3 regions of the Agathobacter sp. genome follow, and region 3 is predicted to be linked to each of the others. Evidence: predicted binding sites of a transcription regulator. Region 3 holds the regulator's gene; each other region holds the start of a gene.
What was found. Region 3 encodes Rex, which represses fermentation and respiration genes when NADH is low (regulators of the CRP and FNR family bind a similar motif). Its sites were predicted from a motif close to ATTGTTAANTANTTAACAAT; they were not measured.
Positions count from the first base shown of each region.

Region 1: ACW6PM_RS01340 (butyryl-CoA:acetate CoA-transferase) is a predicted target of Rex. The motif match lies at 1,438-1,457, and genes of this name have one in related genera.
Region 2: ACW6PM_RS10470 (L-lactate dehydrogenase) is a predicted target of Rex. The motif match lies at 1,559-1,578, and genes of this name have one in related genera.

Region 1 covers NZ_CDRTEH010000001.1:274,122-277,409, reverse strand. The annotation lists gene ACW6PM_RS01345 (glycosyltransferase) at 228-1,319, shown strand; gene ACW6PM_RS01340 (butyryl-CoA:acetate CoA-transferase) at 1,499-2,839, shown strand; gene ACW6PM_RS01335 (HPr family phosphocarrier protein) at 2,974-3,216, opposite strand; gene ACW6PM_RS01330 (four-carbon acid sugar kinase family protein) at 3,244-3,288, opposite strand, start outside.
Region 2 covers NZ_CDRTEH010000014.1:7,979-11,266, forward strand. The annotation lists gene ACW6PM_RS10465 (DUF3737 family protein) at 1-307, opposite strand, end outside; gene ACW6PM_RS10470 (L-lactate dehydrogenase) at 484-1,455, opposite strand; gene ACW6PM_RS10475 (2-isopropylmalate synthase) at 1,621-3,288, opposite strand, start outside.
Region 3 covers NZ_CDRTEH010000002.1:50,895-54,182, forward strand. The annotation lists gene ACW6PM_RS02380 (NADP-dependent isocitrate dehydrogenase) at 1-676, shown strand, start outside; gene ACW6PM_RS02385 (redox-sensing transcriptional repressor Rex) at 848-1,486, shown strand; gene ACW6PM_RS02390 (hypothetical protein) at 1,499-2,140, shown strand; gene ACW6PM_RS02395 (NAD(P)H-hydrate dehydratase) at 2,143-3,288, shown strand, end outside.

The sequences.
Region 1 (3,288 bases), on a different contig from region 3:
CAGAACCACTGAGAACAAAAAAAGCTGATGCGTCATGCTTGCATGTAAGCAGCAGATTTTCTTGTTCTCAAGGTGGCTCGAATAGAGCCACCCCCACACATATGAGCAAAATTAGTTGCGTAGCAACGAGAAAGCACGAGTATCGTGCGTTTTTGCGAATGTGTGTGGGATGATTCTGAATAGTTACAAAAACAATTATAACATCCGACCGGTAAATGGAGATAAATATGATTACAATTAGCTTATGTATGATAGTAAAAAATGAAGAAGAGGTGCTCGAACGATGCCTGAACAGTCTCAAAGGGCTGATGGATGAAATCATCATAGTGGACACCGGCTCGACGGACAGCACAAAGGAGATAGCTGCTCGGTATACGGACAAAATCTATGATTTCTCATGGTGCGACGATTTTGCTGCTGCCAGGAATTTTTCGTTTTCCAAGGCTACGCAGGAATACATATATGCACCTGATGCCGACGAGGTGCTCGACGATACCAACCGCAGGCGTTTCATGATGCTTAAGGCTGCGCTGCTGCCGGAGATTGAGATTGTCCAGATGAAATACATCACTCCGAGCAAATTCAACACAGTACAAAATTCATCCTCAGAGTACCGCCCGAAGCTGTTCAAGAGGCTTCGCACGTTTACATGGATTAATCCGGTGCACGAGACTGTGCGCTTAGAGCCTGTGGTCTATGACAGCGATATCTGTATACAGCATCTGCCGCAGGGCACTCACGGCAAGCGTGATTTCACCATATTTAAGCGTTCCTTTGAAAAAAACGGCACCCTTCCAAAAAGTATAGCGACTATGTATGCCAAGGAGCTTTTAAAATGCGGAAGCTCCGAGGATTTTACCAATGCGCTGCCATATTTCCAGGGCGAGTACCGCAACAGCCCCGACATCGAATCGACCTGCGTGCTATCCCGCTACTATCGCATGAATGGAGACTATGACAAGTTCTTTTCTGTTGCTCTCAAGAATGTGGCAGTTGATGGCTGCAGTGAGGTGTGCTGTGAGCTCGGTGCATACTATTTCGACAAGGCAGACTATGAGGAGGCAAGCCTGTGGTATTACAACGCTGCCTTCGAGACAAAGCCTGTACTTGATGTGGAGTGCGGCGGTGGCAAGGCGCTTCATGCCCTGTCTGAGTGCTACTCAAAATGGGCGGATGAGAAGCAGAAAAAGCTTGATTCGCTTCCTCCTAAATCAAGGAATGTATTTAAAGGCGATAAGGAGCTGATTGATTCACTGCGCAGCCAGGCCGCCGATTACCAGAAGCAGGCTGAGGAATGGATGCTTCCGGAGGGTGACTAGCACAAGCTTTCCCAGCTAAAAATATCTACCGGCATTTACCAACTGTCATTAAAAGTCGCTACCAGCATTTACCAACTTGTAAAATCCTCTCTAAAGTGATAATATAGAGATTATAGAGTTTGTTATTTTTTTAACGTAGCAGTTTGCTACTATCATTTTAGGTATCTAAGGAGGATTTTATGAGCTTTTTAGAAGAGTACAAGCAGAAACTTGTCTCAGCAGATGAGGCAGTAAAGATTGTCAAATCAGGCGACTGGGTTGACTACGGCTGGTGCACAGGCACACCTGATGCCCTCGACAAGGCACTTGCCAGAAGAACTGATGAACTTAAGGATGTCAATGTACGTGGTGGTATTTTGCTTAAGCCACTTGCCATTTTCGAGCGTGAGGATGCCGGCGAGCATTTCACATGGAACTCATGGCATATGGGCGGTTATGAAAGAAAGCTTATCAAGAGAGGCTGTTCTTTCTACTCACCAATCCGTTACTCAGAGCTTCCTCGTTATTATAGAGATTCAACAACACCTGACGATGTCGCTATGTTCCAGGTTGCACCGATGGATTCACACGGTTACTTCAACTTTGGTCCTAACGCATCTCACCTCGGTGCTGTATGTGAGACTTCAAAGAAAATCATCGTTGAGGTCAATGAAAACATGCCTCGCTGTCACGGCGGTTCAGAGGCCAATGTACATATTTCACAGGTTTCTTACATTGTTGAGGGTGACAACCCTGCAATCGGAGAGCTTGGTGCCGGTGGTCCTGCAACAGATGTAGACAAGAAAGTTGCAGAGCTTATCGTTGACCAGATTCCAAACGGTGCCTGTCTCCAGCTCGGTATAGGCGGAATGCCAAACGCAGTAGGCTCGCTCATCGCTGAGTCAGACCTCAAGGATCTCGGTGTCCACACAGAGATGTACGTTGACGCATTTGTTGACATCGCAAAGGCCGGAAAAATCACAGGAGCAAAGAAAAACATCGACCGTTATCGTCAGGCTTACGGCTTCGGTGCCGGAACCAAGAAGATGTACGACTACCTCGATGAGAATCCTGAGCTTATGAGCGCCCCGGTAAGCTACACAAATGACATCAAGAACATTGCCGCACTCGACAATTTCATCTCAATCAATAACTGCGTAGACCTTGACCTCTTCGGACAGATCAGCTCAGAGACCTCAGGCACAAAGCATATCAGCGGTGCCGGCGGACAGCTTGATTTCGTTCTCGGTGCTTATATGTCAAATGGTGGAAAGAGCTTTATCTGCTGCTCTTCAACCTTCACCGACAAGCAGGGCGTAGTTCACTCACGTATCCGTCCTACTCTCGTAGAGGGTTCTGTCGTTACTGACACAAGAGCCAACACACACTATATCGTTACAGAGTATGGTATGGTAAATGTAAAGGGTCTTTCTACATGGCAGAAGGCAGAGGCAATCATCTCAATTGCTCATCCTGATTTCCGTGATGAGCTCATCAAAGAAGCAGAGAAGATGAACATTTGGAGAAGATCCAACAGATAATTAACTTTGAATATAATTTTCATAATAAAAGCGGTTTCAGGACGAAATGTCCTGAAACCGCTTTTGTGATTTATATCTGATTCCCACACAAATGAATTTGCATATAATTTTCACTTTGTTTTATAATCTACCTGTTATTCTATCGAATAATCACTGATATAGTCTTTGATAGGCTCTATTTCAGCTTCATTATCTGTGTGTACTGTAATGTTTATCGGTTCTAGAAGGCTTAGGCTGAACATACCCATTATAGACTTTCCATCAATAACATAACGTCCCTGCTGCAGATCCACGTCACATTCCAGTTCGTTCATTGCCCTGTTAAAGCATTTTATAGCCTCCATATCATTGCACAGTTTGACTTGTCCTGTAATCATGCGTTTTCTCCTTAAATCATTCGTTAATTATTTCGCATTAAGCACTTCCACAGCTTCCCTTAATGTGGTCAC
Region 2 (3,288 bases), on a different contig from region 3:
AATTATTGCAGCGCCTGAAATTCTTAGGTGCCTCAACTATTGAATCTGTGACTGAGATATTGTCTGTATACCAGACTCCCGCACGCGCCATGTCAAACCATGTACAGTCCTTTACTTCTATGTCACTGCAATACCACAGCGGATATTTCCAACGGAAAAAGCAGCCTGTCAGACTAATGCCATGGCTCTCCTTAAGAGGTGACTCTCCATCATCAAAAATTGTATCATATATATCCATGTCGTTGCTTGCAAACAGTGCTCTTTCGCCTGTCAGAAACTCCTGATGGATTTGTTTTCTTTCGCTCATTATATATACTCCTTTTGCTCTAAGTTGTCCTAAAGTTATCTGTCATTAACTAAAAGAACTGCCAGGCACATAAGAATATGCAGCCCGACAGTTCTTTATTATACCCCAAATCCTACTTGATTCATAGTATTTTATATAAGTTTAATATTATAAAATTAATATTAAAAGCCTGATATTTACAGCTCAAGCCCATCGATAATATTCTTGAGTGCATCAGCAGACTCCTTGAGCTTTAAAGCCTCCTCACCGTTTAACTCGATCGGGATATCGCTCTCCACTCCGTTTGCTCCAACGATTGCAGGCATTGAGAGAACCACATCATCGATGCCGTACTGTCCGTGCATCATGTGTGAAACAGGAAGAATCGACTTCTCATCGCGCATAATCACCTCGCAGATACGTCTGACAGACATTGCGATACCGTAATATGTCGCATGCTTTCTGTTGATTATCTCGTAAGCACTGTTCTTTACGTTTGCAGCGATTTCCTCTGTATTCTCCTTGTGCTTGTAATGACCTCTCATCTCGCACATCTTGTGAAGCTCTACTCCGGAAACATTGGCTGATGACCATGCAACCACCTCACTGTCTCCATGCTCACCTACGATGAATGCATGTACGCTTCGGCTGTCCACCTCAAGGTGCTCTCCGAGCGCATACTTAAGTCTTGCACTGTCAAGCACTGTGCCCGAACCGATGACACGCTCCTCAGGAAGCCCTGAAAGCTTCTGCGCTACCTGTGTCAAAATATCTACAGGGTTTGCTACGATAAGTAAGATTCCACCGAAGTTTCTCTTTGCAATCTCCGGAATGATGCTCTTGAAGATTGCAACATTTTTATTTACCAGATCAAGCCTTGTCTCGCCCGGCTTTTGTCCTGCGCCTGCAGAAACAACAATGATAGCAGCATCTGCCACATCATCATAGCCACCTGCATATATCTTCATAGGTCTGGCAAAAGGAATACCGTGGCTTATATCCATAGCCTCTCCCTCTGCCTTATCCTTATCAGCGTCAATAAGAACTATCTCAGAAAAAAGACCGCTCTGCATAAGTGCAAAAACCGATGCCGAACCAACGAATCCACATCCGATCATGACAGCCTTTCTTGGGTTTGTCTTAACAACTGCGCTAGTTTTATTGCTCATGTTAGTTCCTCTCTTTCTAAAACTGTAATTAAAATAGTTGCTTTTCTTTTATTTATATTATACCCGCATTGTACAGATAATCCGTTGTAAAAACAACAAATTACTTGATAAAATACAATCAATAGCCCATTGTTCCTATTTTTATACAATTTTAGCTGCAGCAGCTTATTTTGTGCTTGAATTTCTGTACTCAAGCGGTGTCATTCCATACAGCTTCTTGAACTGTCTGTTAAAATGCTCCACATTCTGATATCCTGCCTCGATTGCGATATTCTCAACAGTTGTAATGCTGTTTCTAAGCAGTGTGCGTGCCTTCTTCATCTTGGCATTGGTGACCAGCTCTCCGAAGGTCTTGCCTGACTTCTCCTTTATGTACTTGGAGATATAAGGCTCTGTCAGGTTGAACTGTGCAGCCATATCTGCAAGCGATACTGTCTTGTAGTTGGCCTGGATGAAGTTGAGCATGGCGATATAGCGCTCATCCTTCACATGGCTGTCAGCCTTGGTGGCAAGGTAATGGTTTACTGCAACAACAAGCGCTCCGATTGATGCCTTGATGATATCCTCATCCACACCTGCGCCCCAGAACATCTTGCCGTCAACTGTGATACCCACGTATGCCATAGCCTTTGATGAAGAGCCGTGTGAAAGCGCATGCTCCTCGTATACGGTAAGCTCAAAGCTGATGTCAAAATACTGCTTTATAATATTGCTGACTGCATCGAGACGGCCGTTTCCGTTGGCATCTACCTTTCTGGTGCTGTCATTGTGTAAAATGACTGCCTCTGCAAAAATACCGTTCACCTGCTTAAAGTGGCACTCCGGTATAGTGAAATATGGATGGAAATCCACATAATTGTCTGTAAAGATACTGTGTACCCAATCAGGTGAAAGCTCCTTGTGCTCCTCGTCAGATACCTGCTTGACCATGTATCCTACCTGCTCTCTCATCTGCTGTGGCACATTGATACCGAAGCTCTGCTTAAGGATATAAGCCACTCCGCCCTTTCCTGACTGGCTGTTGATACGGATAACATCGGCCTCATATGTCCTGCCGACATCCTTTGGATCTATAGGCAGATATGGAACTGTCCACTTATCAAGCTTCTTTTCCTCTCTCCATGCCATGCCCTTTGAGATAGCATCCTGATGTGAGCCTGAAAATGCAGAGAATACAAGGTCTCCCACATATGGCTGTCTCTCGCCTACCTTCATTCTGGTATATGTCTCATACTTCTCCCTGATCTCAGGCAGATTTGAAAAATCAAGCTGTGGATCCACTCCGTGTGAGTAAAGATTCATGGCAAGTGTCACTATATCGACATTTCCTGTTCTCTCACCGTTTCCAAACAGTGTACCCTCTATCTCCTCAGCTCCTGCAAGCACGCCAAGCTCTGATGTGGCAACACCGCAGCCTCTGTCATTATGAGGATGTAAGCACAGCACTACTCCGTCTCTGTACTTAAGATGCTTGTCGATATACTCTATCTGTGTGGCAAAAACATGTGGCATAGCATTCTCTACCGTGGTAGGGATATTGATGATGGCCTTATTATCAGCCTTTGGCTGCCATACATCAAGCACTGCGTTGCACACATCAACCGCATAATCCACCTCAGTGCCCGAAAAGCTCTCCGGTGAATACTGGAAGCGGAAATTACCGTCAGTCGCAGCCGCAAGGTCTCTCAGTAAGATGGCACCGTCAACCGCAAGCTGCTTTATCTCTTCCTTTGACTTCTTAAACACCTGCTCACGCTGTGCAACAGATGTGGAATTGTACAGATGTACAACCGCTCTCGGTGCTCCCTCAAGTGCCTTGAAGGTCTTCTTGAT
Region 3 (3,288 bases):
GGGACAGCACAACTTAGACGATTCAATTGAGAGCTTTGCACATAGCTGCTTTAAGTATGCGCTTGATACAAAGCAGGATTTATGGTTTGCCACAAAGGATACCATCTCAAAGAAGTATGACCACACCTTCAAGGATATCTTCCAGGAAATCTTTGATGCACAGTACAAGGATGCTTTTGAGAAGGCAGGAATTACATATTTCTATACACTTATCGATGATGCCGTTGCCAGAGTAATGAAATCTGAGGGTGGATTTATCTGGGCATGCAAGAACTACGACGGAGATGTAATGAGTGATATGATCTCATCTGCATTCGGCTCACTTGCCATGATGACATCAGTGCTTGTATCACCTCACGGATACTATGAGTATGAGGCAGCACATGGAACAGTCCAGAGACACTATTACAAGCATTTAAAGGGTGAGGAGACATCAACAAACTCTGTAGCTACTATATTTGCATGGACAGGAGCACTCAGAAAGAGAGGAGAGCTTGACAAGCTTCCTGCACTTTCAGAGTTTGCAGACAAGCTCGAGGCAGCCTGCATAAAGACTATTGAGAGCGGAAAGATGACAAAGGATCTCGCACTCATCACAACAATTGAGAATCCTACTGTTTTAAACAGCGAAGGCTTTATCAAGGCAATCAGGGAAGAGCTTGAGAAGACAATTTAATCTGAATTTTGGCTTTTAGCCTTGGAATATGATATAACCCGGGGATAATTATAAATTTTTTGAATGTTAAATTCTTAACACATTGACAGATGACCTTCAAAAAATTATAATTAATCTTGGGTTTTTGTCTTTAAAAGAGAAATGACATCCCGATGATTGGAGGAATAAGACTTGAGTAAAGAAATATCACAGGCGGTTATAAGACGACTGCCACGATACTATAGATATCTCGGAGAGCTTTTGGATGAGGGAGTGGAGCGTATTTCATCAAACGATCTGAGCCACAGAATGAAGGTGACAGCTTCACAAATCAGACAGGATCTCAACAATTTCGGAGGCTTTGGACAGCAGGGATATGGATACAATGTTCAGTTCCTCTACGAGGAAATTGGAAAGATAATGGGACTTGACACTGAGCATAGAATAATTATTATCGGTGCAGGTAATCTGGGACAGGCGCTCGCCAATTATGTAAAGTTTGAAAAGCTTGGCTTTGTGATTACAGCTCTATTTGATGTGAATCCTGAGCTTTCAGGAAAGAGTGTGCGTGGTATTCCGATTCTTATGCTAAGCGAGCTTGGCGAGTATTGCAGGACACACAAGGTGGATATAGCAGCACTCACCATGCCAAAGTCAAAGGCTGACTCCATTGCGTCAAAGCTTGTGGAACTTGGCATAAAGGCAATATGGAATTTTGCTCATGTGGACCTTGAGATTCCTGACAAGGATGTGGTTGTGGAGAGTGTACATCTGTCTGACAGCCTTATGCAGCTCAGCTATAATATTGTAAAAAATTCCAAAAATAAATAGAGGGTGAGTCTTATGGATGATAAAAAAGATTTTGAGGCTGCGTTAAAAGGGAAAAAAGTGCCTTTACTTGTTTTAGACCAGAAGTGGCACAGACTTTTTGCCATTCATGGTAAGACTGATGAAATATCAGCCACGGAAAAAGAGCTGGATGAGCTGTTGAAGCTGCAGGGCAAGTACAACAATGAGCTTAAGAATTTGAAAAAGCTTAAGTCAAAAATTATGTCTAATATTGTTGCTAATATGGGAGATGACGGAGATGAAAAGCGTGATAAGGATAAGCAGCTTATAGATGAAATTAATGAGAAGGCCGACAATATCGAGGGAGAGCTTATTGAAATCCAAAAGAATATAAAGACCGTAAATGACAGACTGATGCTTTTGTCGATGGATTATTTCAGTGAAAAAATTGAGAAAAACAAACTGGAATCAAAGGAAATTGACGACTGGATTGCAAATATAAGAGTTGAGCTCAAAAAGAATGTAATAAGGAAACAGAACAGAGATATCAACAACAGGGAAATTTATTCGTACCTTCATGATATTTTTGGTGCAGAGGTTTTAAATCTTTTTGATATTGAATATGATGATCCTATGGTTTTCAATGCTACTAATGCAAAGGCTGATAATGCAAACAATGAGAATAAGGGGAATTGATATTGGAATATATTGTTACAGGTAATGAAATGAAGCTTCTGGACGATACAACATCACAGACCTTTTTGGTTCCTTCGGTGGTGCTGATGGAGCAGGCTGCGGCCGGTGTTGTCCGGGAGCTTGTTGCATGTTTTGATAAATCAAAGGAGTTTGCCGTGATATGCGGCAGAGGCAATAATGCTGGGGACGGTATCGCGATAGCAAGGCTTCTAAATCAGGCCGGATACAGATGCATGGTGTACTATGCGTTTGGCACAGATGCGGCAGGAAGCGAGCTCTTTGAGCTGCAGAAAAATATATACGCAAGGTATGGCTTTCCGGTGGCCAATGATATCGAGAATATATTAAAAAGTGACGTAATAATAGATTCACTGTTTGGCACAGGGCTTAAGCGAGCCATAGAGGGCTCCCTAGCAGATGTGATTTCAGCCGTTAACAGGGCAAATGCTTACAGGGTGGCAGTTGATGTGCCATCGGGAGTGGATTCAGATAAAGGACATGTGATGGGAAGTGTTTTTAAAGCAGATATCACATATACCTTTTCTTATAAGAAGACAGGTCTTCTACTGTGGCCGGGCTGTGATTATTGCGGCAGGGTCAAGATGGTGCCTATAGGTATAGATGACCACAGCTTTTGTGGCAATCCGCCATCCGTAAGGGCTCTTGATGAGTCTGACTTAAAGAAGCTTGATAACAGACCGGCACACTCCAACAAGGGAACTTTCGGAAAATTGTTAATTATAGCCGGAAGCCGCAATATGGCGGGTGCCGCAGTACTTTCCGCAAGGGCTGCATACAAAAGCGGTGCAGGACTGGTGAAAATCATGACGCCTGAGTGCAACCGCTCAATAATCCAATGTGCTTTGCCGGAAGCACTGCTTTGTACTGATGTCACATCAGCTGATGTTCTGGAGGCGGAGCTTAAATGGGCAGATGCGGTGGTGATAGGCCCGGGGCTTTCAAAGTCTGATGATGCCAAAATGCTTGTGGAAACAGTGCTTAAAACAGCAGAGATACCTCTTGTAATCGATGCGGATGCGCTTAATATCATATCAGAAAACATGGCACTGCTTAAGGAACATAAAATGCCTGTCATCGTGACTCCGCACCTGGGTGAGATGTCCAGACTTACCGGGTATGGTATTCCT